3 regions of the Marinobacter sp. UBA2498 genome follow, and region 1 is predicted to be linked to each of the others. Evidence: predicted binding sites of a transcription regulator. Region 1 holds the regulator's gene; each other region holds the start of a gene.
The links. The regulator LexA, encoded in region 1, represses DNA repair genes until DNA is damaged. The targets are predictions, from matches to a motif close to CTGTNTNNNNANACAG.
Positions count from the first base shown of each region.

Region 2: the regulator LexA is predicted to act here: its motif matches at 1,623-1,638, upstream of recN (DNA repair protein RecN).
Region 3: the regulator LexA is predicted to act here: its motif matches at 1,029-1,044, upstream of imuA (translesion DNA synthesis-associated protein ImuA).

Region 1 is NZ_DDOI01000126.1:1,526-14,693, reverse strand. It holds gene B2W52_RS17685 (SAM-dependent methyltransferase) at 1-64, opposite strand, end outside; gene B2W52_RS17680 (hypothetical protein) at 339-683, opposite strand; gene B2W52_RS17675 (hypothetical protein) at 729-1,736, opposite strand; gene B2W52_RS17670 (autotransporter assembly complex protein TamA) at 2,028-3,677, shown strand; gene B2W52_RS17665 (translocation/assembly module TamB domain-containing protein) at 3,779-7,435, shown strand; gene B2W52_RS17660 (SIMPL domain-containing protein) at 7,438-8,142, opposite strand; gene B2W52_RS17655 (gamma-glutamyl-gamma-aminobutyrate hydrolase family protein) at 8,174-8,908, opposite strand; gene B2W52_RS17650 (amidoligase family protein) at 8,901-9,902, opposite strand; gene lexA (transcriptional repressor LexA) at 10,118-10,729, shown strand; gene B2W52_RS17640 (cell division inhibitor SulA) at 10,772-11,263, shown strand; gene B2W52_RS17635 (hypothetical protein) at 11,268-11,528, opposite strand; gene B2W52_RS17630 (DUF6586 family protein) at 11,580-12,092, opposite strand; gene B2W52_RS17625 (DUF1329 domain-containing protein) at 12,316-13,168, shown strand, end outside.
Region 2 is NZ_DDOI01000046.1:19,760-32,927, forward strand. It holds gene recN (DNA repair protein RecN) at 1-1,564, opposite strand, end outside; gene grpE (nucleotide exchange factor GrpE) at 1,820-2,419, shown strand; gene dnaK (molecular chaperone DnaK) at 2,512-4,437, shown strand; gene dnaJ (molecular chaperone DnaJ) at 4,516-5,652, shown strand; gene dapB (4-hydroxy-tetrahydrodipicolinate reductase) at 5,679-6,479, shown strand; gene carA (glutamine-hydrolyzing carbamoyl-phosphate synthase small subunit) at 6,674-7,804, shown strand; gene carB (carbamoyl-phosphate synthase large subunit) at 7,885-11,103, shown strand; gene greA (transcription elongation factor GreA) at 11,108-11,587, shown strand; gene yhbY (ribosome assembly RNA-binding protein YhbY) at 11,664-11,975, opposite strand; gene ftsH (ATP-dependent zinc metalloprotease FtsH) at 12,362-13,168, shown strand, end outside.
Region 3 is NZ_DDOI01000083.1:43,541-49,009, forward strand. It holds gene B2W52_RS11610 (CcdB family protein) at 1-315, shown strand, start outside; gene B2W52_RS11615 (4a-hydroxytetrahydrobiopterin dehydratase) at 588-935, opposite strand; gene imuA (translesion DNA synthesis-associated protein ImuA) at 1,064-1,753, shown strand; gene B2W52_RS11625 (Y-family DNA polymerase) at 1,763-3,181, shown strand; partial or broken gene B2W52_RS11630 (error-prone DNA polymerase) at 3,181-5,469, shown strand, end outside.

The DNA.
Region 1 (13,168 bases):
TCTTTCCCGTTGGCTTTTCCCGGGACCCCAGGTGCCCGCCTTCCGGCAAGGATTCCCTGCTCATGCCTTTCCATCCTTACGCTGTTCCCAGCAAGTTTCAGTGGGTTAAAAAGTAGGTGGACTATCATTTATTAGGCAACTGCTGTTCGTCAAACCTTATCGGAAACTGGGACGCTTGCAGGAGTTACCGGAACTATGGAAGTCTTTTCCGGCCATCCGGACGTACTCCTGTATTTCCGGATGATCTTGGCTTACTTCGGCCCGGATCGATATCCAGGTTCACCAGGGCGCCCCTGTCGGCCAGGGACCTGCCCAGGGTGCGATAACCCCCGGTGAGCTCATGCTCCACCGGGCACAGCGGATCCTCCAGCCATAAACCGACCCGGGCATTGCGGGCCATGGGGCCGCCCTCGACCAGATCCGGTCGGGACTGGGTGCCTGGCGGGCCGGGGATGTGGCCGCGGAAGGAAACCAGCGAGCGCGCGTTGCTTATCCGCTTCGCGGGCGCTGGCCAGTGCGCTGTGTTCATCCAGCGCCACAATCGCGTTGATGGCAGGGTTCTGGTCCCGGATTCTTTCCAGTAAGGCGGTAATCAGTGCCTCGCTGGTCAGGGTGCCGGCCTCCAGTTGTTTCAGGAGCTCATGGGCCGGCTGATAATGAGTCGGGGTGTCTTGTACATCCATGGATGTTCTCTTTTTTTGTTGGTCTTAAGGCCTGTCGCCAGCGAGTCAGGGCAGCTCTGATCGCCAGTGTTTTACGTTCACCTGGTCCTTGACTGCGTCGATGATTTCGATAATCAGGTTAATCAAGGCCTCGTTCTGGGCGTCGTCGGCTTTCACTTCACCGGGTGTCGGCAGGAAAACATTCACGATGTCTTCAATGAAGGCATGATTGGAGGCTGAGGCCAGGTCTTCGAGGATCTGGTGGATCACGTGGGCAACGATGTCGCCGACCGCTTCTTCCAGGGTTTCCTGAATGGTGGGGCCCACCACCGGAAGATAGTTCAGTCGTGACAGCTCCAGGTTCTGTTTGAGGGCATTATCCACTCTGTCTTCCAGGTAGCTCCTGAGGGCTCCGCGATTGGGTACGTAGCCTTCCTGGGCCGCCTCGGCAACCCGTTTGGAAATCCAGTCGGAGAGCATGTCCCGTCGGGGATAGAGAATGTCCTTCTGGATCTTGTCGAACAGCGGAGAGCCCAGTTTGACCTCCTGCTGCACGCCGCTCAGCACCTTCAGCACAATGCGATCAGAGAGCTCTTCCATAAAGGCTTCGTAATAGAAATTCACGAAGCGGTAAATCTTGGTGTTCGTAACGTCAATGATCTTGTACTGGTGCAGTCGATAGATGATGGAGATCACACGGAGGATACGGAGGAAACGCAGGCTTCCCACCGGAATACAGCCCACCAGGTCATACCAGTGAATAAACGGGTAAAAGTACCAGCGGTCGTAGACCCTTGCCTTGATGGCGTAACCCCAGCGAACAAAGAACTCGGTCAGGAAGATGCTGACGAAGATCAGATCGTAAAAGATGAAGCGTTCGTGGATGGGGTGGTAGGCGGACTGGATGGCTGGCGCATGTTCCTTCAGCAGATCCTGAACGGCGACAAAGTTGTAGATCGAGTCCCAGATAATGAACGCCAGGTTGATAATCAGCAGGCCCAGCATGAGGAAATCAATGATGAACCAGACAAGCTGGTGGCTGGATTTCAGGTTTTCTCGATTTATCTTCAGCATTCGCCAGGGTCCGGTCTGTTGCTAAGTATCTGACAGGTTAGCTTATTTCAACGCCACAAACGACTCGCCCTTGAGCCGCTCAGGGCAGTCCGAAAGGCCAACCATGGATTAACTTGACCGTCTGCCATTAAACTCCCACGCTTGAACGGAAATCCTTCTTGTTACCACCAACACTGAAATAGCCGGATGCTATCAATCTATCAAGTCGTGAATTCGGGCCGGGTCCGGCTTTTGATCTTGTTGCTCTGCTGGCTGCCGTCGTGGGTTTGCGCGCAACAGGTCGTCGTGAACATGGAGGGAGACTACCCGGATCTGAAATCAAATGCCCAGGCGTTTATCGGGGAGGTTGAAGGCCGCAGTGCCAGTAATCTCAGGCGTTATGCCCCCACGGCCGTTGGTCAGGCCGAGGAGGCATTGCGGGCGCTCGGGTATTACAGCCCGTTGATTGATTGGCGGATTGAAGAGGGTGGTTCCGACACAACGGCAACGCTCGTTCTGTCCATTACACCGGGGGAGCCGGTGCGAGTTACGTCCCGGACCGTGGAGATCAGGGGGGCAGCTGCGTCAGATGAACGGTTTAACGCCGATCTGCCAGAGCACCCGGCGGAAGGCGACATTCTCAACCACGGTCAATATGCCAGCCTGCGAGACACCATCCAGACCCGTGCCCGACGGCGTGGCTATTTCGACGGCACATTTGTTACCCGTACCCTGGAAGTGGATCCGGCAACCCGAAGCGCTGCGGTTACGCTTATCTATGATAGCGGCGAAAGGTACCGGCTCGGAGAGGTAACCTTTGCCGAGGGACACTGGTTCGAGATCGGTCTACTGGAGCAGTTCGTTTCTTTCGAGCCAGGTATACCCTTCCATGCTGATGAAGTAGCAAGGCTCAACCGGGATCTCCTGAACAGCGGCTATTTCAGCAGTGTTGATATCGATGCCTCACCGGGTAGTGCCGAGGACGGCGTGATTCCGGTCCGCGTTGATCTCACCCGGCGCGAGGCCCGCTCTGTGGCGGCGGGCGTGGGGTTTTCGACCGATGTCGGACCCAGGTTCCGTGGAAACTGGCGGGAACACTGGATCAATCCCATGGGGCACAAGCGGGGCGCCGAGACAGAACTCTCGGTACCCAGGCAGAACCTGAGTACCTGGTACGAGCTGCCCCTGGATCCGCCCATGACCGACCTGATCCGCCTGAGCGCCGGTTACCAGCGCGAGGACATCGAGAATGTGGAATCGGAACTTCTGAGCCTGGGGCAGCAGTGGCAGCATCAGTTGGATAACGGCTGGCTACAGATATTGTCGCTGCGTTGGGAAGGTGAGCGCTTTAACATCGGCAATGACGAGAAAGGCACAAGCACACTCCTGCTGCCCGGTGCGGGATACTCGAAAATACACACGGACTCGCCACTGGACCCATCCCGGGGCTATCGCCTGCAGTTCGATGTTACCGGTTCGCATCGGGCGGCGCTGTCCGATGTGGATATCCTTCATGTAAACGCACTGGTCAAGGGGCTGTTTACGCTGGCGGACAAGCACCGGTTTCTGGGTCGTCTGCAGGCGGGGGCTGTGGCAACCAACCGGTTTGAAGATGTGCCTCCATCCCTGCGTTTCTTCGCTGGCGGTGACCAGAGTGTGCGAGGGTATGGCTATGAAACCCTGTCGCCAGAGAATGATAACGGCGTGCCGGTGGGCGGACGCTTCCTGATGGTTGGCAGTGCCGAGTATCAGTATCAGTTTGCGGACAAATGGCGTGCCGCCATGTTCGTCGACCACGGCAACGCGATCAACAATCCGAGCGACCCGCTGGCCACCGGCGCTGGTGTCGGCATACGCTGGATCAGCCCGGTCGGGCCGTTGAGGCTGGACATCGCCAAAGGGTTGGATCGTGAATTTGGCGGGGATTGGCGCATTCACTTTTCCATGGGGCCTGAGCTGTGACGAGGACACCGGAAACTTCGGAAGACAGGCCGCACAAGCCATCGGCACGCCCGCGCCGCCTCCGGTTTTGGCTGTTGGTAGGGCTGGCGGTATTGATTCTCGTGCCTGTCCTTGTGGTGGCCGCTGTTTTGCTGGCCCTGCGCTCTGAGACGGGAACCGCCTGGGTTATAGAACAGGTGCCAGGGCTTCAGGTGGAAAATGACCGGGGATCTCTGTTTGGTCGGTGGCAAGCCGACCACCTGAAATGGCGTGGTTACGGGGTCGAAGTGGTCGTTGAGTCGCCACTCGTGGACTGGTCCCCTTCCTGTCTGTTCCGAAAACAGCTCTGTATAGAGAATCTGGAAGCAGAGACGCTCGAAGTCTCGCAATTGCCTCCGACGGACAAAGCCGAAGGCGGGAGCCCCATTACACTGCCGGGCGTGGACCTGCCGCTGGCGCTGAATATCAGTGGCGTCCGGCTCGGGCCTTTTACCTTCAACGGCAACAAAGTCTGGGACCGGTTTGAGCTGGACGCCGGAGGGTCGGGCGCCGCCTGGAACATAAAGCGCGCCTGGTATCAGCTGGGTGAGTACACGGTGTCCGCCGCTGGCCGGATAGAAACCCGCCGGGACTGGCCTGTCAATCTGGAAGTCAAAGCGGACATCCCGCCGCCTTATGGAGACGAGTGGCTTCTCGACGCCCGGCTCTCCGGCAGCGTTCGGGACCTGATGGTCGCTGCATCCAGCCGTGGCTACCTGGATGCTGAACTCTCGGGGGAAGTCGAGCCGCTCGATCCGGCCCTGCCGGCACAGTTGAGGCTAACCTCGGATCAGTTCCGCGCAGCGCAGGCGCTGCCGGAGACCCTTGTGTTCAATGATTGGTCTGTGGACGCCAGGGGTAGCCTTCAGCAGGGTTTTCGCACCCGGGGGCAAGCTACGCTTCCGGGCACGACAGGCCCGGTACGGCTGACGCTGGAGGGCCTGGCGACGACTCGCGCGGCCGAGAGCATCCGGATCGAGTTGGCCGCGGACCGGGAGAATGGTGCAGGGCAAGACACTGTGGTGGCCAATGGCAATGTCTCCTGGAGCGAGGGCCTCGAAGCCAGTGCCGACATCCGTTTGCGCGGATTTCCCTGGTATACGCTGATCCCGGGCTTTGAGCCGCCAGTGGTAACCCTTCGTTCCCTGGATGGCACCGTGTCCTGGCGTGAGGGGAACTACCATGCAGAGCTTCAAGCCGGTGTCGAGGGTCCTCAGGGCAGCGCTGAACTGACCACCACGGTGGATGGCGATGCCGAGCAGACCACACTGACCAACCTGGCCGTCAGCACAGGCGCCGGGTCTCTTACCGGCAACGGCTCGGTGAACTTTTCCGGGCCGCTTTCCTGGCAGGCGGCCTTGCGCCTGAAAGACTTCAATCCCGGTTATTGGGTACCTGTACTGGAAGCCAGTCTCAGCGGTGATGTGACGACCGAGGGACAACTCGGGGATGGACCGGTACCTGCCATGAATGCCGGATGGGATCTTGAGGGCGACTGGCGTTCCAATCCCGCGTCTCTGCAGGGACGGCTAGATACCTCATCAGGCAGTTGGGAACTATCCGACCTGCAGTTGTTGGTGGGTGACAACCGTATTGAGGGTAGCGGTACCTGGAGCGACGTTCTGCGTGGTGATCTGGCTCTGAACCTGCCCGCGCCGGAAATTGTCCTGCCTGGCCTGACGGGGAATCTGCAAGCCACTCTGACGGCGGAGGGAACACCAGAGCGCCCGAAGGGCGAGCTGAGTGCAAGTGGCAAAAACCTGGGCTGGCAGGATGAGCTCGCCATTGAAACCCTCAGTCTTGAGGCCGATCTGCAGGACGGCATGCGTCTTGTCAGCCGTTTGCAGGCGGAAAATCTCAACGGGTTCGGGCAAGAGCTTGAAACGCTCACTCTGGAAGCCAATGGCACCCAGGGAAAGCACACCGTGAGCATCGGAGCACGTCATGCCGAGGCTGACCTTGAGCTGGATTTCGCAGGAGGGGCCGGCGCTGACTGGAGAACCTGGCAGGGAGAGCTGTCTCGGGGCGTGATTGACCTTCCGGAACAGTCCCAACAATGGCGGCTGCAGGCCCCGGCGACCCTGGCATACAAAGCCGATGGTGAGCTCACATTTGGCAATCATTGCTGGCGCTGGGAGGAGAGTACGGTTTGTGCCGAGGACCAGACACTGCTTCCGGTTCCCCGCATTGCCTATCGTATCGACCGCTTCCCAACCGGGGCCCTCGCTCCCTTGCTGCCAGAGACATTACGTTGGGACGGTTGGATCAACGGAGAGGTTGATTTCACCACCACCGGCGACGGTCCGGACGGACGCCTTTTCCTGGACGCCGGTGAAGGACAATTCCAGTTGCTGGTGGACGGCGAGTGGGAGTCGCTCGCCTACAATACCCTGACAACCGAGGTCGCCCTGAAGCCGAAACAGGCTGACCTTGCAGTCCGTCTTTCCGGACCGGAGCTTGGCGATTTCACGCTGGACATGAACCTGGATCCGAACTCGGACGACCGCAACGTTGAGGGTTCCTTCAGTCTCGAAGGTCTGGATATTGCCCTTGCAGGACTGCTTTCCGGGCTGGACGAAGTTGCCGGTCGGGTGAACGGCCAGGGCCAGCTCTCCGGCCCGCTGATGAAGCCGGCGGTGACCGGCGAACTGCACCTGGTGAATGGACGGGTTTCCGATCCCCGCTTGCCGGTACCGATCGAGGAGGTGATCGCCAGCGTTCAGTTTGGCGGTTACTCGGCCGAGATCAGTGGCAGGATCCGGAGCAATGCGCGAAGCCAGACCATTGTGGATGGGGAAATCGACTGGCAACAGTCTCCCCGGGGGGAAATCACGATTTCCGGCAGCCGTGTGCCATTCAACCTGGAGCCTTATGCGCAGCTTGAGGTGGAGCCGGATCTGACCATCGTTTTCAGTGAGGGGGCCCTGGAGGTATCCGGACAGGTCGGAGTGCCAAGAGGCGATATCGAGATACAGGGTTTGCCGGACCAGGCCGTGTCGGTCTCGGAGGATGAGGTCATTGTCGGCGTGGAACGGGAAGAGCCCGTTGTCCGATCGCTGAATATGGATGTGACCGTGGTTGTTGGAGAAGATCAGGTGACTTTTGCCGCCTTCGGCGTGACCGGTGATCTGGAGGGATCTCTTCGCATTGGCAATGACATGGATACCCGTGGCACGCTCCAACTGGTCAATGGCCAGTATGAAGCCTATGGTCAGGAGCTCAAGCTCAGGCGGGCAAGACTGTTGTTCGTGGGCAACCTTACCCAACCCTATCTGGACATCGAGGCCGTCCGCACCGTGGATACCGTTGTGGCCGGTATTCGCCTGACCGGCCCGGTGCAGTCGCCCCAGACGGAAGCATTCTCCAACCCCGACATGCCTCAGACGGAGGCGCTTTCCTATGTCATTCTTGGCCGGGCGCCCCAGAGCCGGGGTGATGAGGGCCAGATGAGCCGGGCGGCGCTGTCCCTGGGACTGACCCAGGCCAACAAGGTGACTGGGCAAATTGGCGAAGAGTTAGGTATTCGCCAGCTCACCCTGGAAGCGGAGGGTTCCGGCGATCAGACGTCGGTGGTGGCGAGCGGGTATCTGACGGATGAGCTGAGTGTCCGCTACGGTGTCGGCATCTTCGAGCCGATCACCACGGTTGCTCTGCGCTACGATCTGGGCCGCTACTTCTATCTGGAGGCTGCCAGCGGGCTGGCGGCCTCCCTGGATATCTTCTACACCCGGGATTTCTGAGTTCAGTCCAGCTCGAAGGTGGCGCTCACTGAGGCCCGGATTTCCCGCTCACCCACGCTCGAGACCGTATCCGACATGGATTTTGCCTCCGCCATCATCATTGGTACCGGGCGGTGCCCGCCATTGATGTTGATGGTGACCACATCACCACAGGTCTGGTCGAGCTGACTGGCCACGAATCGGCAGCGGGCCTGGGCGTCTGCGATGGCTCTGGCCAGTGCTTCCTGTTCCATACCGGTCTCATCCGAGTGGAAGAACTGGTGAGGGCCGAGGTGGTAATCCAGGCCCACAGCCTGGGCCTGCTGGAGCAGGGGATTGAGCAGGGTAAGATCACTGATGCTGAAGCTGACGGTCTGGGAGGCGACGGCCTGTTTGCGGGGCTGCTCCTCCCTTTCAGGTGCGGGCAGAGTTCGGGTGTAAAGGTTTACCGACGCGTCTGAGTAATCATTGAGCTGATCCTGGTACTCGGTAATACCCTCGCGCCACTGCGCCATCAGAGCCGCTACCCGTTCGGTGGCCTTCTGGGGAAGCTCGTGCTCGGCACTGGCTGTGAACTGGAGTCGGGCGCTGTCGGGCTCGTATCGGACACTGCCCTCGCCGGTGAGCGTAACCTCACCTGCCATTGTCAGGGCAGGTACTGTGAGCGCGAGAGGGAGAATAAAACCGGACTTCAGGTTAAAACGGATCTTTCGGTTCCGTCCGTTCATGGTAGTGCCTCCTTTGGAAACCGTTGATGGATCAGGCGTCGTCGGAATCCGGTTCCAGGCGCGCCAGTTTGTATCGGCGGGCAGCATCCACGAACTGGCCAAAGATGCGCCGGTGTCCGCCATGGTAGAGCAAGTATTCCGGGTGCCATTGGATGCCCGTTAGCCATTGGCGTCCGGTGCTTTCAATAGCCTGTACGAACAGATCATTGTCCACGGCGGTCACGCGCAGGTTGCGGCCCAGGCGCTTGATGGCCTGGCTGTGAATCCGGTTGGCGCCGATCACCGGGGAGCGCATGGCTTGCTCAAGCCGGCTGTGCGTTACCAGTCGCACGGTTTGCAAGGGCAAGAGCAGCGGGCGATGCCGGGTATTGACCCTCAGCGGTGTCACGTTCTGGCACAGGGACCCACCGTGGAAAACGTTGATGAACTGGGCGCCGCGGCAAATCCCGAGCACGGGAATGCCAATGGCTTCAGCCTGCTCAAGCAGTGACTGATCGGTTTTATCCCGCTTGCGGTCATAATTGGCGGTAACCTGTGGCTCCTGCCCATAACGTTCAGGATGGACGTGGGTGCCGCCTGACAGCACCAGGCCATCAAGCATGGGTACGGCAACCCGTGAACCCGGACGAATATAGTGGGTCCGGGCACCGTGGAGGCGCAGGCCCAGACTGATCAGCCGATGGGCAAGGCTTTTTCGAGCGGGACCACTGATGCCGATCGTCAGGCCCGGAACCTCAAGTTCCTGTTCTTTGGACTCTTCAGACATACCCGTTTTTGGCCAGCCAGTCGTCAGTGGTTTCCCGCCAGCTGTGGGTCAGGTTGTGAAGATTCAGTTTACGCCGCTCCCGGAACAGTTGCCGTATATCGGCCAGGTCGTCGGGATTGTTGGCCAGTTGCTCCAGAACGACCCAGTCGTTCCAAACGGTTGAGAAATGCCAGCCGGGATTGTCGATGTCGCAATCCGGCAACCGGTAATGCAGGGTTGGCCTGCTTTTTATCCGGGGATCCTGAACATGGCGTTCCAGCCGTTCCTTGTCCAGGTGGGCAAACAGTGGAAGCAGGTCAAGCGCGCGATTGCGGGTAGGATTGAACTCCAGGTAATCCTCCATGAGCTCCCCGAGGTTTGGATGATAGTTATCCTCCATCAGGAGCTCTGTGTAGCGGCCGTGCCAGGGTTCGATGTAGGTGGTGAATTTGCGGCTGACGTCCAGTTGATGCCGGTACTTGAGCCATTCATACAGGGCCGCGAACGCTTGGAAATAACGAACCAGGGTCTCCGGGCTGAGGTCGGGCAACTCAGGATTAAGCTGCAGGCCAAACGCAAAATAGATGGCGTCCCGGCTGCCCAGTGCCCCGGCGTTTCGGAGTTTGTCGACGAGCGTTTCAATCACCTCGACGCTGGAAAACTTCAGAGGTGGGCTTATGATCTCGAGGGGTACCACGCGTTCGGCCGCGGCGTCGATCACATCCATCGCCTGTCCACCGAGTTCACGAATGGACTCGGGGAGGCGCTCATCCGCCAGATCAAGATCCTTGATCGGATCGGAATCAAGCTCAACCGTGAAGTCGCCAAGAGATGTCTGCAAGTTTGTCACATAGCGTGACTTGAGCTCAGGAGTGCCCTCCAGCATCTTCGCCGCCAATGTAACCAGCTCATCGTAGCCCAGACCAGACAGTTCGATCTCGACGCCAACCCGGCGTTCCTTCCCTTCGTTCGTCTCTAGGATGTCAGGCATCCTGCAGGCACTGACTTGAGTCATGGTGCTCCCTGGTTCGTGAGGAATAGTGCCCTAACCATATCACACCGCTGTTGATCCTCATTATTAAGCGGATGCAAGAAAATCAGGGAGCCGACTTTACACTGGATAAAACACTGTATATAGTCAGTTTACTGTATAAAAAAACAGGGCCACCGGAGCCACTCTTACGAGAGGCCGATGTTTGCAGCGGCCCGATCCCGATATAGCGGAGTAGCTTGATGAAGCTGACAGCAAGGCAGTCCCAGGTACTGGATATTATTCGCCGATACGTCGACGAGACCGGCTATCCGCCAACCCGTGCTGAAATCGCGGCAGAACTGGGCTTCCGTTCGGCCAACGCCGCGGAAGAACATCTCCGGGCATTGGCAAGGAAAGGTGCCATCGAGATGGTGCCGGGAGCGAGCCGCGGCATCCGTCTGCCTGAGGCGGAAGAGGACCTGGGCCTCCCGGTCATTGGTCAGGTCGCTGCCGGTAGTCCGATCCTTGCTCAGGAGCACATCGAGGATCACTGCACACTGCAGCCAGAATTCTTTTCGCCGTCTGCAGATTATCTTCTGCGGGTCCGGGGCATGAGCATGAAAGACATCGGTATTCTCGATGGCGACCTGCTGGCAGTTCACAGTACCCAGGATGTTCACAACGGCCAGGTGGTTGTTGCCCGGGTTGGCGATGAGGTCACGGTAAAGCGTTTCCGCAAGGAAGGCTCGAAAGTCTACCTGATTGCCGAAAACGAAGAATTCGCACCGATCGAAGTGGACCTGACCGAACAGGAGCTGTTCATCGAGGGTCTGGGTGTTGGTGTTATCCGCCGCTCTGACCTGCACTGAGCGGTTCGGATAGCCTCAGATAGTTTGAATAACGGGTGAATTATGGAACAAATGAGCTTTAATCAGAATCTGGCCTACAACCCCAATGCTCTGTCCTGTTCAGTGTCGGCAACCGCCGCCCGCGAGCGACGTTCCGTCATTCGCGCCCGACGCGCTCCGGAAACCACCGAACCCAAAGTCTGTGGCAATGTGACTGAGATCATTCTGCCGGAAGGCCAGGTAGAAAATTTCCAGCTGCTGTTGCCAATGCTAACCCAGCTGAATCAGGAGAAGCGCTGGCTGGCCTGGATCGACCCGCCCCAGGCGCTGGTCAGCAAGTGGCAAAAAATGCACGGGATTGTCGCCGGCGAATTGCTGGTGCTGCGTTCAACACCGGACTATCCTGCCCAGGACCTGGCAGAGCGAGCCCTCAGTGCCGGCACCTGTCACGCGGTGGTCATGTGGACCCGTAAACTGGGGCGAACTGCCTTCGAATCCCTGCAAAGAGCCTCGGCCGAGGGCAATAGCCACGGCGTCGTTCTCAGGCAGCGTTAACCGATCAATGCAGAGTGTAGGAGGGCTGGGCGTCTGAGGCGTCCAGTTCGTCATCTTCCCAGTCGATATCGTGGGCAACATTGCCTACAGCCTCAATGCCAGCTGCAATCATTGCTTTGGCAACCGACATATCCCGATCTTCCATCATTTCCCGGGCTTCTTCCGAAAAAGAGATTTTTACCAGTGGCGCACTGTCATCATCAATGCGGCGCAGGGCGTAATCGCCATTGGTCAATTGCACGATTTCAAAAAACGATGGTGACATTCAATAAACCTTCAAGTTAATACGATTTGAATAACCGGAGCTGGGAGTGGCTTACCACTCGCTGTGCTGCTCTTCCAGATCGTCGGCAAAATGTTTGACGGCGGTCAGCGTTTTCATCAAAGCAGCCGACGATCGATCCGGGCCGGAATCGGCCGATACCGCAATGATGTTTTCTTCGCTCACGGTTTTTTTGGTCGCCGGGGGTCTGCTTTGGGCGCGCTCGAGTTGCTCCAGATGGTTCCACCAACTCCCGGATCGCTGTTCCAGCTCCTTCAGGCGGCCAACTTCACTCGGTTCTGGCCCGATAAGAGCGACCAGCTCATCAAGGGTTGAAGGCTCCTCTGATTTTCTCTGGTATAGCCTCGCAACCATGACCAGCAACAGTTTTCGAGACCGCAGAAGCAGCTCGATCGCCCCCTGAATAGCGGCCTCCCGGCGCAGCGCCTGTTCCGCCTCGTTGGGACGTTGTTCCTGAGCCTCGTCTGTGGGCCGGTCGAGTGGCTGAAGCAGCGTGCGGGCGAGAAAGAGCTTTTGAGAAACCAGTGAGTGCCATTGCGAGGCCATGGAATACCTTCAATCCCCCAGCGCGGGTATAACCCCGAAAATTAATTCGTCACTATATCATTTTCGCTATCAAATTTCTTCCATTCTCTGTGCGGTGAGGTTTCACAATAAAACACAAACATTCACTTGAAACGACCGTTTGAATTTGGCAAAAAGGCGCCCGGCTGTGCGAGTTCTGCTCGTGGCGGCTACCCAACAGCATGAATTTCTGGAGGTGTAAGGGATGCGAAGCCAACTGGTTGCAGGTGTCGCACTGGTTTTTCTCGGGTTTTCCGGACAGGCCCTGTCCAAGGTCACGGCCGCCGAGGCCGAGCGGCTGGGTGGTGAACTGACCCCGGTCGGAGCCGAAAAGGCGGGCAACCGCTCAGGCAGCATACCCGAATGGACCGGAGGTTTGGCCACGCCGCCGGACGGCTGGCGTGAGGGGCAGGTGGAAATTAACCCGTTTCCCGAAGATGAGGCTCTTTTCGTTGTTACCTCCAACAACCTGGAGCTGTACAGGGACAAGCTTTCAGACGGTCACATTGCCATGCTGGAGAAGTATGGGCCCGACTTCTTCATGCCGGTTTACCAGACCCGACGGACTGCTGCGTTTCCCGAGCACGTCTACGACAAATTTCGTGAGAACGCGCTGACAGCGCAGTTGCTGGACAACGGTAACGGCGTTCGCGACACCATCATGACCAGTCCCTTCCCGATTCCAAAAAATGGTCTGGAGGTTATCTGGAACCATATCCTTCGATATCGGGGCGAAGAAATTTCCCTGCGTAGTGCCTCTGCAACGCCCCGGAGGGATGGCTCCTACAACCCGGTGGTCAATGATTACGACTACTTCTTCGCATACAGCCAGAGGGGCGCGGAGCTGGCGGAAATCGATAACAAGATTTTTTACCTGAAGACGGACACTGTCTCACCGTCGTCACTGGCCGGCACCATCACGCTGGTGCATGAAACGCTTGACCAGGTGCGGTCGCCGCGTCTTGCGTGGCGGTACGATTCCGGTTCCCGTCGTCTTCGCCGGTCGCCCAACCTGGCCTACGAAACCGACCTGCCGAATTCATCCTCGCTGCGGTCCG
Region 2 (13,168 bases), on a different contig from region 1:
CCAGCGTCTCGATTTTCGAGAAGGTGGCATCCTGCTCGGTGAACTTGCTGACAAACAGGTGCTGATGACACTGGGCGGCCACTTGCGGCAGGTGGGTGACGCAGAGCACCTGCCCGTTGCCGCCAAGAGTCCGTAACAGTCGGCCAACCACCTCGGCCGTGCCGCCACCAATGCCGACATCCACTTCATCGAAGACCAGTGTGGGTGTGGTTGATGTCTGGGCAACCACCACCTGGATGGCAAGGCTGATCCGCGACAGTTCGCCGCCGGAGGCTACTTTGGCCAGTGGCCGCGCAGGCTGCCCCGGGTTGGCGCTGACCAGGAATTCAATCTCTTCCAGTCCGTGGGGCGCCGGCTCCCCACCGTTGCTGCGGTTCAGGTGTGTAATGAACTGCATGTTGGGCATGCTTAACTGGGCGAGCTCCGCCGCGACCCGCTGATCCAGTTCGGCGGCGGCCCTGGCGCGGGCCTCTGACAGCTCCGCGGCCAGCTCATCGAAGCGTCCGCGCTGGCTGTCCAGCTCTGCGGCCAGCTGCTCCAGGCTGCCTTCGCCACCGTCCAGCTCGGCCAGCTCCGCACTCAGGCGCTGATGCAGTTCCGGTAATTCTTCCGGTGTGATCCGGTGTTTGCGGGCCATCTGGTAGATGGCGCTCAGCCGTTCTTCCACTTCCGCCAGTCGAGCCGGATCGGCCTCGTAGTCCTCGACGAAATGGCGAAGGTTGTCGCCGGCCTCACTGATCTGGATCTGGGCTTCGTTCAGCATCTGGATCGTGTCTGCCAGTGCGGGAACATCCACCGGAAGCTGCTCCAGCTGCTGTAACGCCTGGCGCACCAGATCCACTGCGCTGGTTTCATCTTCGGTGCAAAGCAGGGCGGCCTGATGGCTGTTGTGCAGAACCGTATCCGCCTGGCTGAGCTGCGCCTGTTCCTGTTCCAGGTTTTCCTGCTCGCCCGCTTCCAGGGCCAGACGATCCAGTTCTTCCACCTGATACCGCAAAAGCTGGAGTTTGGCCTCTGCTTCATCGGCATTCTGCTGGCGTTCGGTCAGCCGCTGGCGGATCTGGTTCCAGGATTTCCAGGCTTCCCGTGTTTCAGCGGCCAGGGTCTCAACGCCGGCGAACTCGTCCACCAGCTTGCGGTGGGTTTCCTTGCGCAAAAGAGACTGGTGCTGATGCTGGCTGTGAATATCCATTAGCACACCGCCCAGTTCCTTGAGGTGGTTCAGGGGGCAGGGTTGGCCATTGATGTAGGCGCGGGAGCGGCCATCCTTGCTGATGACCCGGCGCAGGATGCAATCGTTGTCGTCATCCAGCTCGTGTTCTGCCAACCATTCGGTTGCCTCGGGAATGCCGGATACGTCGAAGGTCGCTGTGATGTCGGCGCGTTTGGCGCCATGCCGGACGGCGCCGGCATCGGCTCTGCCACCCATGGCCAGGCCGAGGGCGTCCAGAACGATGGATTTTCCGGCGCCGGTCTCGCCGGTCAATGCGGTCATGCCCTTGCTGAACTGGAGTTCCACCCGTTCAGCGATGGCGTAATTGGAAACCGTAAGTTGAGTCAGCATGCAGATAACCTCCGCGTTGTTCCTGAAACCGGCAAAACACTGTGGATGTATACAGTGACTGTGAATATATACAGGGTTTTTGTGGTTTGCAAACCTGAGGCAGGTATTTTCTTCAGGATTGCAGGCTTTGGTGGTTGAAACCTGGAGAGCGGGCCCCATATCCGTTCGCAACGACATTTTCCGGCTCGAGGCGGCCGGAGCCCATGTTCAACCGGCCACTGACAGCGGGCCGCTTTAGATGAAGCAGGAGTAGCCATGAGCACTGACGAGAACCGCAACGAGCATGAGGAACTGAACGAAGCCCTCGAGGCTGCGAAAGAGGAGGCCCAGGCCGCTGAAGGCGAAGCCGGCGACAACGAAACCTCCGAAGTGGAAGCGCTCCAGGCTCAGGTTCAGGAATTCCAGGAGCAGATGCTGCGCTCCCAGGCGGAAATGCAGAACGTGCGCCGTCGGGCCGAGATCGACGTTGAGAAGGCGCACAAGTTTGCCCTGGAAAAGTTCGTCAAGGAGCTGTTGCCGGTAGCTGACAGCCTTGAGAAGGCGGTCGAGAGCACCGAGGGTCACGATGAGTCCGGCGAACTGGTTGCCTCAATTCGCGAAGGCGTGGAAATGACCCTGAGTCTTTTCATGTCCAGCCTGAAGAAATTCAACGTTGAGCAGATCAACCCGGTGGGCGCACCCTTCGATCCCCAGCATCACGAGGCCATGTCCATGGTGCCTGCGCCGGATGCCGAGCCGAACAGCGTGGTAGCCGTGGTGCAGAAAGGGTATCTGCTGAATGGTCGTGTTGTGCGGCCGGCCATGGTGGTGGTCGCGAAAGCGGAAGATGCACCAAAAATTGATGAGCAGGCTTGAAAAGCCGATTAAAGCGCCAATATAGCCAGTAAATAGCGAAAGCGGAGGCAAATGGCCTCCTGGAAAGCATTCAGAAGAATTGGAGTGACTCAATGAGCAAGATTATCGGTATCGACCTGGGAACGACCAACTCTTGTGTAGCCATCATGGATGGCGACAAGGTGAAGGTAATCGAGAACGCCGAGGGTGATCGCACCACCCCGTCCATCATCGCCTACACCGACGATGGTGAGACCCTGGTTGGCCAGTCAGCCAAGCGCCAGGCGGTTACCAACCCGAACAACACCCTGTACGCCATCAAGCGTCTGATCGGTCGTCGTTTTGAAGACGATGTGGTCCAGAAAGACATCAAGATGGTGCCCTACAAGATTGCCAAGGCAGACAACGGTGATGCCTGGGTTGAAGTGAAGGGCGAGAAAATGGCGCCGCCGCAGGTGTCTGCAGAAGTTCTCAAGAAGATGAAGAAGACTGCAGAAGACTACCTGGGCGAAAAAGTGACCGAAGCCGTCATCACTGTTCCGGCCTACTTCAACGACAGCCAGCGTCAGGCTACCAAAGATGCAGGCAAGATCGCCGGTCTGGAAGTGAAGCGGATTATCAACGAGCCGACCGCAGCAGCCCTGGCTTATGGCCTGGACAAGAAGAGCGGCGATCGTACCGTGGCGGTATATGACCTGGGCGGTGGTACCTTTGACCTGTCCATCATCGAAATTGCCGATGTTGACGGTGAGCACCAGTTCGAGGTTCTGGCCACCAACGGTGACACCTTCCTCGGTGGTGAAGACTTCGACCTGAAGATCATCGAGTACCTCGCAGACCAGTTCAAGAAAGACAGCGGTATCGACCTGCGCGGCGATTCCCTGGCGATGCAGCGTCTGAAGGAAGCGGGCGAGAAAGCCAAGATCGAGCTTTCCAGCAGCCAGCAGACCGACGTTAACCTGCCGTACATCACCGCAGACGCGTCTGGTCCCAAGCACATGAACGTGAAGCTGACCCGTGCCAAGCTGGAATCTCTGGTAGAAGACCTGGTTCAGCGCAGCCTCGAGCCGTGTAAAGTGGCGCTGCAGGACGCAGGCATGAAGGCAGGCGAAGTCGACGAGGTTATCCTGGTCGGCGGTCAGACCCGCATGCCGCTGGTGCAGGAAAAAGTGAAAGAGTTCTTCGGCAAAGAAGCTCGCAAGGACGTTAACCCGGACGAAGCTGTGGCGATGGGTGCTGCCATCCAGGCGGCCGTTCTCTCCGGTGATGTGAAGGACGTTCTGCTGCTGGACGTAACCCCGCTGACCCTGGGTATTGAAACCATGGGCGGTGTGGCAACTCCGCTGATCGACAAGAACACCACGATTCCGACCAAGAAGTCGCAGACGTTCTCCACAGCGGACGACAACCAGACCGCGGTAACCATTCACGTGGTTCAGGGTGAGCGTAAGCAGGCTTCCCAGAACAAGTCGCTGGGCCGTTTCGATCTGGCTGATATTCCGCCGGCAGCGCGTGGTGTGCCGCAGATTGAAGTTACCTTCGATATCGACGCCAACGGTATCCTGAACGTGTCCGCCAAAGACAAGGCGACCGGTAAAGAGCAGTCAATCGTGATCAAGGCCTCTTCCGGTCTGAACGATGACGAAATCGAGAAGATGGTGCAGGACGCCGAGGCCAACGCCGAGGAAGATCGCAAGTTCGAAGAGCTTGTCCAGGTTCGCAACCAGGGCGACGCGATGGTTCACGCCGTTCGCAAGACATTGAACGAAGCCGGTGACAAGGTCAGCGACAGCGAGAAAGAGTCCATCGAAGCGTCCATCAAGGAGCTCGAAACCGCTCTGGAAGGTTCCGACAAGGAAGACATCGAAGCCAAGACTCAGAAGCTGACCGAGGTCTCTTCCGAGCTGGCTCAGAAGATGTATGCAGATCAGGCGGATCAGACCCAGCAAGCCGGTGGGCAGGAAGAAGCCCAGGGCCAGAAGTCTGACGATGCTGTCGACGCTGAGTTCGAAGAAGTCAAAGACGACGACAAGCGATAAATCTGACGTACATCAGGTAGTTGGAAAACGCGGGGAGATCCCCGCGTTTTCCGCGTTTAAAAACAGGGTTTTAAAAGCATGGCCAAGCGCGATTATTACGAGATTCTCGGGATTTCCCGGGACGCGGACGAGAAGGAAATCAAGCGAGCCTACCGAAAGCTCGCCATGAAGTACCACCCCGACCGTAACCCGGACGACACCGAAGCCGAGAACAAGTTCAAGGAGGCCAGCGAAGCCTACGAAGTACTGGCAGAGCCGTCCAAGCGGGCTGCCTACGACCAGTTCGGCCACGCCGGCGTCAACGGCCAGGCCGGTGGCGGCGCCGGGGCCGGTGGCTTCGGCGGTGGCGGCTTCGGCGATATTTTCGGAGATATCTTCGGCGATATCTTCGGCGGCGGTGGGGGCCGTCGCGGTCCGGCCCGCGGCGCGGACCTGCGCTACACCCTGGAGCTGAGCCTGGAGCAGGCGGTGCACGGCTGCGAGGAAAAGATCCGCGTGCCCAGCTGGGACCCCTGCGAGGTCTGTGACGGCTCCGGCGCCAAGGCCGGCGAGCAGCCGGTGACCTGCCCGACCTGCGCGGGCATGGGTCAGGTGCGCATGCAGCAGGGCTTCTTTACCGTACAGCAGGCCTGTCCGACCTGTCGGGGCTCCGGCCAGATCATCAAGAACCCCTGTAAGGCCTGTCACGGTCAGGGCAGGGTTCAGGAAGAGAAAACACTGTCGGTCAAGGTGCCGCCCGGCGTTGACACCGGCGACCGCATTCGCCTTTCCGGTGAAGGCGAGATGGGCGTCGATGGTGGTCCTCCCGGAGATCTGTATGTGCAGATAGCCGTGCGGGAACATTCCATCTTTACCCGCGATGGCCGCAACCTCTATTGCGAAGTTCCCATCAGCATCGTTGATGCCTCTCTGGGTGGAGAGCTCGAGGTGCCGACACTGGATGGCCGGGTGAAACTGAAGATTCCACCGGAGACCCAGACCGGCAAGCTGTTCCGCCTTCGTAACAAGGGTGTCAGCCCGGTTCGTGGTGGTCCTGCTGGTGACTTGCTGTGCCGTGTGATCGTGGAAACGCCGGTGAATCTGACCAAGCGCCAGAAAGAGCTGCTGGAAGAGTTCCAGAAAACTCTGGACGCCAGTAACGGCACAGAGCACGGCCCGAAGAAGACCTCCTGGTTTGAAGGCGTGAAAAGCTTCTTCGACGAAATGAAATTCTGATCGGCGCGACAAGAAGGAACGCGAGCATGAGGGTAGCAATCATCGGCGCCGCCGGGCGCATGGGAAAAGTCCTGATTGAAGCCGTTGACGGCGCCGAGGGTCTCGAGCTGGGTGCCGCCGTGGTCGAGCCCGGCAGTAGCCTGATCGGCGCCGATGCCGGCGAAATGACCGGGATCGGCAAAACCGGCGTCAAAATGGCCGGCAGCCTGGCCGATGTGAAGGATGATTTCGATGTGCTTATCGACTTCACCTTCCCGGACCTGACTCTGGAAAACGCCGAGTTCTGCAAGGCCAACGGCAAGATGCTCGTGATCGGCACTACCGGCATGTCCGACGCCGAAAAGCAGCAACTGGCTCTGGCCGCCGAGTCCACGCCCGTAGTGTTTGCGCCCAACATGAGCGTGGGTGTTAACGTCGTCCTCAACCTGCTGCGCACCGCCGCCGCAACCCTGGGTGACGACTACGACGTGGAGATTATCGAAGCCCATCACCGCCACAAGAAAGACGCGCCCTCGGGAACGGCCCTGCGCATGGGTGAAGTCGTCGCCGATGCCCTCGGTCGTGACCTGAAAGAGTGTGCCGTCTATGGTCGTGAGGGCTTCACCGGCGAGCGAACCCGCAAGGAAATCGGTTTCGAAACGATTCGGGCGGGGGATGTGGTGGGTGATCACACCGTCTTGTTCGCCACCGAGGGTGAGCGTATCGAGGTGACCCACAAGGCAAGCAGCCGGATGACCTTTGCCAAGGGTGCCATGCGGGCCGCTTTATGGCTGAAGGATAAGCCGGCCGGGCTTTATGATATGCAGGACGTGCTGGACCTCAAGTGAGGCCATTTCTCGTGGACACAAAGCGCCATATTTTTTACAATAAGGCGGTTTGACTGCACCAAGCGTACCTTTGCACAAAGATTCTGAAAAAGCGGGACCGAGTTAAGACTCCGTCTCGCTTTTTTGCAACCTGAATTTGCGCTTGCGTTCCTGTTCGTGACGAACCGATACGCCACTCGATGAGGATACAAGCCTTGAGCACACCAGCAATCCTTGCACTCGCAGACGGAAGCCTGTTCTACGGCACAGCCATCGGCGCTGACGGAGAAACCAGCGGCGAAGTGGTGTTCAACACCGCCATGACCGGCTACCAGGAAATCCTGACCGACCCGTCCTACTCCCGCCAGATCGTGACCCTGACCTACCCGCATATCGGTAACACCGGTGTGAACGAAGAAGACATTGAGTCAGACCGCATCCAGGCCGCCGGCCTGATTATCCGCGATCTGCCTCTGCTGGCCAGCAGCTGGCGTAGCAAGGGAACTCTGGACGATTACCTGCGAAGCAACAACATTGTTGGGATCGCCGACATCGATACCCGCCGTCTGACCCGCATCCTCCGGGACAAGGGCTCCCAGAACGGTGCCATCGTTGCCGGTGAAAACGCCACTGCCGAGCGGGCTCTGGAACTGGCAAAAGCCTTCCCGGGCCTCAAGGGTATGGATCTGGCAAAAGAGGTTACCTCCGACAAGATCTGGTCCTGGAAAGAGACGGAGTGGACCCTGGGCGAGGGTTACGGTGAGCGTGAGGAATCACGGTTCAAGGTGGTTGCCTGGGATTACGGCGTCAAGCTGAACATCCTGCGCATGCTCGCCTCCCGGGGCTGCGACATCACCGTGGTGCCGGCGCAGACTCCGGCCTCCGAGGTTCTGGCGATGAACCCGGACGGTGTGTTCCTGTCCAATGGTCCCGGGGACCCCGAGCCCTGTGATTACGCCATCACCGCCATCAAGGAAGTGCTGGAAACCGAGATTCCGGTGTTTGGTATCTGTCTGGGGCACCAGTTGCTGGCCCTGGCCAGCGGTGCCAAGACCATGAAGATGGGGCATGGCCACCACGGAGCCAACCATCCGGTTCAGGATATCGCCACCGGCACCGTGATGATCACCAGCCAGAACCACGGGTTTGCCGTGGATGAGGCAACTCTGCCGGCCAATGTCGAGGCGACTCACAAGTCCCTGTTTGACGGCACCCTGCAGGGCATTCGCCGGACCGACAAGCCGGCCTACAGCTTCCAGGGCCACCCGGAAGCCAGCCCCGGCCCCCATGATGTGGCCCCGCTGTTTGACGAGTTTATCCGCCTGATGGAGGCGCGATCGGCCTGAGACCGATCGCTACGGAAAGCTCACGGGCGCCGCGTGTTGCGCTGCCAGAATTCAAAAGTTGCTGACAGGTTTACCAAGACATGCCAAAACGTACCGACATCCAAAGCATCCTGATCCTGGGCGCCGGCCCCATCGTGATCGGGCAGGCGTGCGAGTTTGATTACTCCGGAGCCCAGGCCTGCAAGGCGCTGCGCGAAGAGGGTTACCGGGTTATTCTGGTTAACTCCAACCCGGCAACCATCATGACCGACCCGGTCATGGCCGATGCCACCTACATCGAGCCGATCACCTGGAAGACCGTCGAGAAGATCATCGAGAAAGAGCAGCCGGATGCGCTGTTGCCCACCATGGGCGGCCAGACCGCGCTGAACTGCGCCCTGGACCTCGAGCGCCACGGCATTCTGGAAAAGCACGGCGTGGAAATGATCGGCGCCAACGCCGACACCATTGATAAAGCCGAAGACCGGGACCGCTTCGACAAGGCCATGAAGAAGATCGGCCTCGAGTGTCCGCGGGCCACCATCGCCCACTCCATGGAAGAAGCCTGGAAAGTGGCTGACGACATCGGCTTCCCGTGCATCATCCGCCCGTCTTTCACCATGGGCGGCTCCGGCGGCGGTATCGCCTACAACCGCGACGAGTTCGAGGAAATCTGTACTCGTGGTCTGGACCTGTCCCCGACCAACGAACTGCTGATCGACGAATCCCTGATCGGCTGGAAAGAGTACGAGATGGAAGTTGTCCGGGACAAAAACGACAACTGCATCATCGTCTGTGCCATCGAGAACTTCGACGCCATGGGTGTGCACACCGGTGACTCCATCACCGTGGCCCCGGCCCAGACCCTCACCGACAAGGAATACCAGATCATGCGGAACGCCTCGTTGGCAGTCCTGCGTGAAATCGGTGTGGAAACCGGCGGCTCCAACGTGCAGTTCGGCATGAATCCGGACACCGGCCGCATGGTCGTCATCGAGATGAACCCCCGGGTGTCCCGCTCCTCGGCACTGGCCTCCAAGGCCACCGGCTTCCCGATCGCCAAGGTCGCGGCCAAGCTGGCGGTAGGCTACACCCTGGATGAGCTGCGCAACGAAATTACCGGCGGCGTCACCCCGGCCTCGTTCGAGCCGTCCATCGACTACGTGGTCACCAAGATCCCCCGGTTCACCTTCGAGAAATTCCCCCAGGCCGACGCCCGCCTGACCACCCAGATGAAATCCGTGGGTGAGGTCATGGCCATTGGCCGCACCTTCCAGGAATCCCTGCAGAAAGCCCTGCGCGGCCTGGAAGTGGGTTCCGAAGGCTTTGACGAGAAACTCGAAGACCTGGATTCCGAGAATTCCCAGGAAACCCTGACCCGCGAACTGAACGTGCCCGGTGCCGACCGCATCTGGTACATCGGCGACGCTTTCCGGGCTGGCATGACGGTGGAGGACCTGCACGAGCATACCCACGTGGATCCCTGGTACCTGGTGCAGATCGAGGACCTGATCAGGGAAGAGCAGGCGCTGAAGAGTGCCGGCAAGGCCGACATTGACCAGGCCACCCTGTTCCGTCTCAAGCGCAAGGGCTTCTCCGATGCCCGCCTGGCGAAACTGCTGGGCATCTCCGAGGTAAGCCTGCGCAAGCTGCGCCACGATCTGGATATCCGCCCGGTGTACAAGCGCGTGGATACCTGCGCCGCCGAGTTTGCCTCCGACACCGCGTACATGTACTCCACCTATGAGGAAGAGTGCGAGTCGGACGCCAGCGACCGCGAGAAGATCGTGGTGATCGGTGGTGGCCCTAACCGGATCGGCCAGGGCATCGAGTTCGATTACTGCTGTGTGCATGCGGCCCTGGCCATGCGTGAAGACGGCTACGAAACCATCATGATCAACTGCAACCCGGAGACCGTGTCCACCGACTACGACACCTCCGACCGGTTGTACTTCGAGCCGATCACCCTGGAAGACGTGCTGGAAATCATTCACGTCGAGAAGCCCAAGGGCGTGATTGTGCAGTACGGCGGCCAGACCCCGCTGAAACTGGCCCGTGGCCTGGAAGCGGCCGGTGTGCCGATCATCGGCACCAGCCCGGACGCCATTGACCGTGCCGAGGACCGGGAACGGTTCCAGCAGATGATCACCCGCCTGGGCCTGAAGCAGCCGGAAAACGCCACCGTGCGTAGTCACGAGGAAGGCATCCTGGCGGCCCGGGAAATCGGTTACCCGCTGGTGGTACGTCCCTCCTACGTTCTGGGTGGCCGTGCCATGGAAATCGTTTATGACGAGGAAGAACTGGTTCGCTACATGCGCAATGCAGTGCTGGTCTCGAACGACAGCCCGGTGTTGCTAGACCACTTCCTGAACGCCGCCATCGAGGTGGACATCGACGCCATCTCCGACGGTAAAGACGTAGTGATTGGAGGCATCATGCAGCACATTGAGCAGGCCGGTGTTCACTCCGGTGACTCCGCCTGTTCACTGCCGCCTTACACCCTGTCCCAGCAGGTTCAGGACGAAATGCGCGATGCCGTCAAGAAGATGGCCATCGAGCTGGATGTGGTCGGTCTGATGAACGTGCAGCTGGCCTGGCAGGACGGCGAGATCTACGTGATCGAGGTAAACCCGCGGGCCTCGCGTACCGTGCCGTTCGTGTCCAAGGCCATCGGTGTGTCCCTGGCCAAGGTGGCGGCCCGGGTGATGGCTGGCAAGACCCTCAAAGAGCTGGAGTTCACCCAGGAAATCATCCCCAGCTATTATGCGGTGAAAGAGTCGGTGTTCCCGTTCAACAAGTTCCCGGCGGTGGATCCGATCCTTGGGCCGGAAATGAAATCGACCGGTGAGGTCATGGGCCTGGGTGACAGCTTCGACGAAGCCTTCGCCAAAGCCGCGCTGGCTGTTGGTGAGCGTCTGCCGGCCAAGGGCACTGCGTTCATGTCTGTGCGGGATGTTGACAAGCCCGGCGCCGCAAAAGTGGCCCGGGATCTGGTCGAAGCCGGCTTCAAGCTTGTGGCTACCACCGGCACCGCCAAGGCCCTGAAAGAGGCCGGAATCGAGGTTGATCGGGTGAACAAGGTCCGTGAAGGCCGTCCGCATATTGTGGACGCCATCAAGAACGGACAGGTTCAGCTGATCATCAATACCACTGAAGGTCGCAAGGCCATTTCCGACTCGGCCCAGATCCGCCAGTCGGCGTTGCAGACCAAGGTAACCTACACAACAACACTGGCGGGCGGCGAAGCCTTCTGCCGGGCCATCAAGTTCGGCCCGGAGCGCACTGTACGCCGCCTCCAGGATCTTCACGCAGGAAAGTGAGACTATGGCTGACAGAGTACCGATGACAAAGGCGGGCGAGACCCGCCTCCGCGAGGAGCTTCAGAAGCTGAAGTCCGAGGATCGTCCCCGGGTTATTGCGGCGATTGCCGATGCCCGGGAGCACGGCGACCTGAAAGAGAACGCTGAATATCATGCTGCCCGCGAGCAGCAGAGCTTTATTGAAGGCCGTATCCAGGAAATCGAGGGCAAGCTTTCAGCCGCTCAGGTAATCGATGTGACCACCATCGAGAATACCGGCAAGGTGATCTTCGGCACCACGGTACACCTGCTTAACATGGATACGGACGAACAGGTGATCTACAAGATCGTTGGTGAGGATGAGGCGGATATCAAGGCAGGCAAGCTGTCGATTTCCTCACCGATTGCGCGGGCGCTGGTAGGCAAGAGCGAGGGCGATGTGGTCGCCATTCGCGTGCCTTCCGGTACCGTGGAATACGAGATTGAGCAGGTCGAGTACATCTGATCTCGTCTGTGCTGAACGAAAAAAGCCGGCTGGGGTTTTCCCGAGCCGGCTTTTCTGTTTCTGGGTTCCGGGCGGATCAGTGTTTGTGGCGCAACAGGTTGGAGAGCTTGGGGTTCGGCTTTTTGGCCCGGCGCAGTATGACGGCGATCTTGCCGATGGTCTGGACGAGCTCGGCGCCAGAGGATTCGCACAGCGCGGTGATCGCCTCGTGCCGGGTTTCCCGGTCTTGGCTCGCCACCTTGATCTTGATCAGCTCATGATCATTCAGTGCGCGCTCGAGTTCTTCCTGCAGTCCCTCGGAAAGGCCTTTGTCGCCAACAATGATGACGGGCTTGAGGTTGTGGGCAATCGCCCGGTATTCCCGGCGCTGTTCCGGTGAAAGACTCATGATGTAATCTCTTTATTGGTGCAATTAACAAAAGGTCAGCGGCGGAAAGGCTGACTTGAACGTATAATCGACGAATTGTAACAGATCGTTCCGCTGTAAGAATGGCCGTTAACACGTATCGACGTGGGGGCAGCAAGCAGAAGGAACCAACCCGGGTGGCAAGGGTCAAAAGGTTCGCGGAATTGGGGGCGTATTGAGGGTTGCTGTTGTAATTTCAGATATGGCGCCCAATATGAAGGTTAAGGCGACTTTTCATTAAAAAACTGTGTGCTGCGTGTGGCCGATACGGATGGGCCGTTTCTGGTGGACGGGCGTACAATTGGTGTAAGGTGTCAGAAAAGGGTGCTTTGAGAAAGGTTAACCCTACAATTCACAGGTGATGATCCTTGAACGATATGGCAAAAAATCTGGTTCTCTGGCTAATTATAGCCGCCGTGCTGCTGATGGTGTTTCAGAACTTTTCTCCCACCACCACCGGCCAACAAGTCAACTATTCCCAGTTTGTGGAGATGGTCCAGGAAGGCCAGGTCCGTCAGGTCACAATCGATGGGTTGCAGGTTCAGGGTACCCGTGGTGACGGCTCCCAGTTCCAGACAATCCGTCCTCAAGTGTCTGACAACAAGCTGATGGACGATCTGCTCGCGAACAACGTTGAGGTTATCGGTAAGGAGCCTGAGCGCCAGAGCCTGTGGACACAGCTTCTGGTAGCCGCGTTTCCGATACTGATCATCATCGCACTGTTTGTGTTCTTCATGCGCCAGATGCAGGGCGGCGGTGGCGGCAAAGGCCCCATGTCGTTCGGCAAGAGTAAAGCGCGTCTGATGAGCGAAGACCAGATCAAGACCACCTTCGCGGACGTGGCCGGTGTTGATGAAGCCAAGGAAGATGTTAAGGAACTGGTGGATTTCCTGCGAGATCCCAGCAAGTTCCAGCGTCTTGGCGGCAGCATCCCCAAAGGTGTCCTGATGGTTGGTCAGCCGGGTACGGGTAAAACCCTGCTCGCCAAGGCTATTGCCGGCGAAGCCAAGGTGCCCTTCTTCTCCATCTCCGGTTCTGACTTTGTCGAAATGTTCGTGGGCGTGGGTGCTTCCCGGGTTCGTGACATGTTCGAACAGGCCAAGAAGCAAAGCCCCTGCATTATCTTCATCGACGAGATCGATGCTGTTGGTCGCCACCGTGGCGCCGGCATGGGT
Region 3 (5,469 bases), on a different contig from region 1:
GCACAGTTCGATGTATACCTCAACCCAAGTAAAACTAGCAAAGCTCACTACCCTTACCTTGTCGATATTCAAAGCAGCCTGCTGAGCGAACTGGCAACTCGTATCGTCATTCCTTTGGGGAAACGCTCCGCATTCGGTGGCGAAGCCATGCAAGGACTCACCCCAGAAATCAGCTTTGCAGACCAGGAGCTTCTCCTGTTGACCCCGCAAATTTCCTCTGTTTCTGAAAAGCATCTCAACAATCCGATTGGTTCTCTATCACATTTCAGAGATCAGATTGTTGGAGCCCTAGACATGGCTATCACTGGCATTTAGCAGCTAATTACACGAACGCGTTCGTATATCACCCGTTTATCAAACTCCTAAAACTGTTTTTGGAGTGCAAAGCACAGTTGACGAAGGCTTCTAACTCTCCCAGTTACTGGCTGGAATTCGCTTAACGTGGATGTGGCTGATAAGCCGGATGATGAGCTCTTCCCTGCCGAGCTTCAGGGTCAGGGGGTTATCGGTGCGGTTTTCAACCATTCGTCTGGTGGTCTCCGGTCCGGAAGGAGCACGGCGGAAACCGGGTTCCGCCGTGATTGGGATTATTGCATGTCGTTGAAAGCAGCGTCGGTTCTCGCTGCCAGGATGAAGTCGTTCTTGTGCAGGCCGCCGATTTCGTGGCTCCACCAGCTCACTGCAACTTTGCCATATTCCAGAACAACCACCGGGTGATGGTCTTCTTCTTCGGCAAGTTCGCCAATCTTGTTGGTGAACTCCAGGGCCTTCAGAAAGTTTTTAAGTTTGTAGACCTTATGAAGCTGTTCTTCCCCGTCAATTTCCAGAATTTCCCAGTCTGGGACCTCTTTATGCAGCTGCTGCTTTTCTTCCTCGGTCGCCTTGCTTGCGTTCGGGCTGCAAGCTTCACAGCTGTGTGCTTTCAGGTCACTCATTTCAACCTCCATGGTTGATGGCTGTATTACAAGCGTGGGTCGTGCCCTTCGCTTTATCAACCCTTCTCTTGAAATCCGGCGGCTTTCCGAATACTGTATATTTAAACAGTATTTTGAGAGTTTTCATCATGAGCGAGCTTCTGAACACGCTGATGCAGGATGCCCGTGTCTGGCAGGGGCACCGCCACACCCAGACCACACAGCCTGCGCAATCAACCGGTTACCAGGTGCTGGATAACCAGCTCGGAGGCCTGGGCTGGCCCCGGGGTGCCTTGAGCGAATGCCTGCTGGATGCACCGGGTATTGGTGAGCTGCATTTGCTTCTGCCGCTGATGCAACGGGTGTGCGAAGAGGGCAAAAGCGTGTTCTGGCTGAACCCGCCGCATACGCCCTATGCCCCTGCCCTGGCCCGGGAAGGCGTCAACCTGGACCAGGTGGTGCTGATCCATACCGATGATGAGGGCGACTTTTTGTGGACACTGGAGAACTGCCTGCGCTCACCAGTAACAGGCCTGGTAATGGCCTGGCCGGGCAAGCTGGCCTCACGGGAAGTCCGTCGCCTGCAACTGGCCGCCGAAGCCGGGAGCAATGTGTGTGTGCTGTTCCGGGAACGACGTTACGCCGGGCAGAATTCTCCGGCTGCCCTGCGGCTGGAGCTGGAACCGGGGGAGCAGCAGGATCTCAAGGTGAATGTGCTCAAGCGCCGGGGTAGCTGGCCCGGGCAGCGCTGTTCACTGGCCATGGCCCAGCGGGCCGATCTCTCCTTCCGTGAAACCACCCGGGTTGTCCGGGGCCCCTGGTCGGGTTCAACCGGGTAATAACGCTCCATGCTCTGGCTGTATCTGCATTTCCCGCACCTGGTGCTGGACCATATTCGGCGCACCCGTGAAGATGAGGGCGCCCTGGTGGTGGTTGAAGGCTCTGGCCAGAAGGTGATCCAGGCCTGCCCGGACGCCAGGAGCCAGGGTATTCGTAGCGGCATGCGCCTGAAAACCGCCATCAGCCTGGCTCCGGATCTGGGCATGGTGCGGGCCGATGAAACCCAGGAAGCCAGGATTCTGGAAGATCAGGCCCGCTGGCTGTACCGCTATGCGGCCCATATTGTGTTGGTGCCGCCCGATGGTCTGCTGGCCGAAATTGGCAGCCTTCAAAAACTGTATGGCGGGCTGCCCGCCGTTTGGCAAACCGTGGAACAGGGGCTGAATGAGCGCCAGCTGAATGCCTGGATCGGTATTGGCTATACCCCTCTGTCGGCCCGGCTGATTGCCCGCGCCGGCAAGGGGGAATGCACGGCAGACAAAGGCCACATTCTTCGAAGCCTGAGCCAGATGCCCCTGTTGGCAGCTGAATTCAACGAGAAAGCCTGTACCCGTTTGCAGCGCCTGGGGCTGAACACGTTGGGGGAGGTGTTTGATTTACCGCCCGGCGAACTGGCACGGCGTCTGTCTCCGGAGTTACTGGCTTACATCCAGAAAATCCAGGGCACCCGGCCAGATCCCCGCACGCCCTGGCAGCCGCCCCACTCGTTCCGGCAACAGGCGGATTTTGTGCAGGAAATAGAACACACCCAGGGGCTGCTGTTTCCGCTCCAGCGCATGCTTGTCGAACTGGAAGAGGATCTGTGCTGGCGCCAGCAGGATACCGACAGCCTGCGGCTGGTTCTGAAGCACCGGCATGCGGAACCAACCCGGCTGCAGATTCGCACATCCGGGCCGGAGCACCGGGCCGATCATTTCTTGAACCTGGTTCGTCTGCGGTTGGAGCAACATTCCCTGAGCGCCCCGGTTATCTCCATGGTTTTGCTGGTGAAGCGTTTCCTGTCACGGGAAGCACCCTCCGGGCAGGATCTGCTGGGTGAAACCCAGGATCTGAATGAAGCCTGGCATACCCTGATCAGCCGGCTGCAGGCGCGCCTGGGCGATCAGGCTCTCAGGCAGCTCTCGCCCCAGGCGGATCATCGTCCCGAACGGGCCTGGTCGGCCTCGGAAGTTCTGCGTAAAACCGGAACGCCGCCAGTACCGGCAGCAGAACTGCCCAGGCGGCCGCTCTGGTTATTGAAAGGCCCGCAACCGCTGACCGAGGCGCCCGTTACCTGGTTTTCCGGGCCTGAGCGCATCAGCGGTGGCTGGTGGGATGGCCAGCGCGTGCACCGGGATTATTACATTGCCCAGTTGAGCAGCGGCCAGTTGGCCTGGGTCTTCCGGGATGCCCGGGAAGGCTGGTTTGTGCATGGGTGGTTTGGCTGATGTCCGGGCAGCAGTATGCAGAGCTGTTTTGCTTCAGCAATTTCACCTTCCTCACCGGGGCCTCTCATCCCCACGAACTGGCTGAGCGAGCGCATGAGCTGGGCTACACCGCCCTGGCCATCACCGATGCCTGCTCCGTTGCCGGCATTCCCCGGGCCTGGGCGGCGCTGGCAGAAAGTCCTGTAAAACTCATTACCGGCAGCTGGTTTGAGTTGTCGGATGCCCCCACCGGCGCCGCTTCTCCTCGCTTTATCCTTCTGGCCCGCACGCGCAAAGGCTATGGCCAGCTTTGCCAGTTGATCACTACCGGCCGCCGGCGGGCTGAGAAAGGCCATTACCAGCTGTATTACCGGGACATTGAAACCCACACCCTGGATGACTGCCTGTGTCTGTGGCTGCCCCCATCGCCTACCGAAGCGGATTCCGATCAGGCGCTGGCCTGCGGCGAGTGGCTGGCCCGACTGTTTGACCCCCGGATCTGGATTGCCGCGGCCCGCACCCTGGAATCCGGCGAGGAGCAGCGGCTGGCACGGATACACTGGCTGGCCGATCAGCTGCGCATTCCCGTGGCTGCCGTGGGCGAGGTGCACATGCACAGCCGGGAGCGCCAGCCGCTGCAGGATGTACTGACAGCCCTGCGCAATCACACCAATCTGGAGAATGCCGGCCACTGCCTGTTCCAGAATGGCGAGCGATACCTGCGCCCCCTGCCCGTTCTGCAACGGCTGTTTCCGGAAGCCTGGCTGCATGAAACCCTGACCATTGCCAACCAGTGCACCTTCGAGCCCGGCAGCCTGCGCTATGAATACCCGCCAGACCTGGTGCCGGAGGACGAGACTCCGGCCGGCTACCTGAAACGGCTGACCCGCGAAGGCGAGCGCCGGCGTTACCCGGATGGCACACCACTGCAGGTTCAGAGCCTGATCCGCAAGGAGCTGGGCCTGATCTCGGAGATGAACTACGAGCATTACTTCCTCACCATCCACGATATTGTCGACTTTGCCCGCAGCCGGGGGATTCTCTGCCAGGGGCGGGGGTCGGCAGCAAACTCTGCGGTTTGTTATTGCCTGGGCATCACCGAGGTGAACCCGGCCCGGGTGGAACTGCTGTTCGAGCGGTTTATTTCCAAAGACCGAAACGAACCGCCCGATATCGATGTGGATTTCGAGCACGAACGTCGTGAAGAGGTTATCCAGTATATCTACCGGCGTTATACCCGTGAGCGCGCCGCCCTGGCTGCCACGGTGATCCGTTACCGGCCCAAAAGCGCCATTCGGGATGTCGGCAAGGCCCTGGGGTTTGATCCGGCCCTGGTGGAACAGCTGCTGGAAGGCATCGACTGGCGGGACAAGGCCACCAACTGGCGCCAGCAGATTCTCGACAAGAAAATCACCCGCAACCCACAGGTGGCGGACCAGTTCTTCACCCTAGTGAATACCCTGCTGAGCTTCCCCCGACATCTGTCCCAGCACGTGGGCGGTTTCGTGATCAGCGCCGGGCCACTGGCCGAACTGGTGCCAGTGGAGAACGCTGCCATGGCCGACCGCACCGTAATCCAGTGGGACAAGGACGACCTTGAGAGCCTGGGGCTGATGAAGGTGGATGTGCTGGCCCTTGGCATGCTCTCCGCCATTCGAAAAGCGCTGGAACTGATCAGCGATGAAAAAGGCCAGCCTTTCCGGATACAGGACATTCCCCAGGAAGACCGTGACACCTACGCCATGCTTCAGACAGGCGACAGCATCGGCGTATTCCAGGTGGAATCCCGGGCCCAGATCAACATGCTGCCCCGCCTGAAACCGGAAACCTATTACGATCTGGTGATTGAGGTGGCCATCGTTCGGCCGGGCCCCATCCAGGGTGACATGGTGCACCCGTACCTGCGCCGAAAGCACGGCCTGGAGCCGGTGGATTACCCGAACGATGCCGTGCGCAAGGTGCTGGAGCGCACCCTCGGTGTGCCCATCTTCCAGGAACAGGTGATCAAACTGGCCATGGTGGCGGCCGGCTTCTCCGCCGGCGAAGCCGACCAGTTGCGCCGGGCCATGGCGGCCTGGAAATCCCACGGCGACCTGACCCCGTTCCGGGAAAAGCTAGTCACCGGTATGCTCGAACGTGGTCACGATGCCGACTTCGCCGAACGGCTGTACCAGCAAATCTGCGGCTTTGGCGGCTATGGCTTCCCCGAATCCCACGCCGCCAGCTTTGCCCTGCTTGTCTACGTCTCCGCCTGGATCAAACGGCACTATCCGGCGGCCTTTTACTGTGCCCTGCTTAACAGCCAGCCC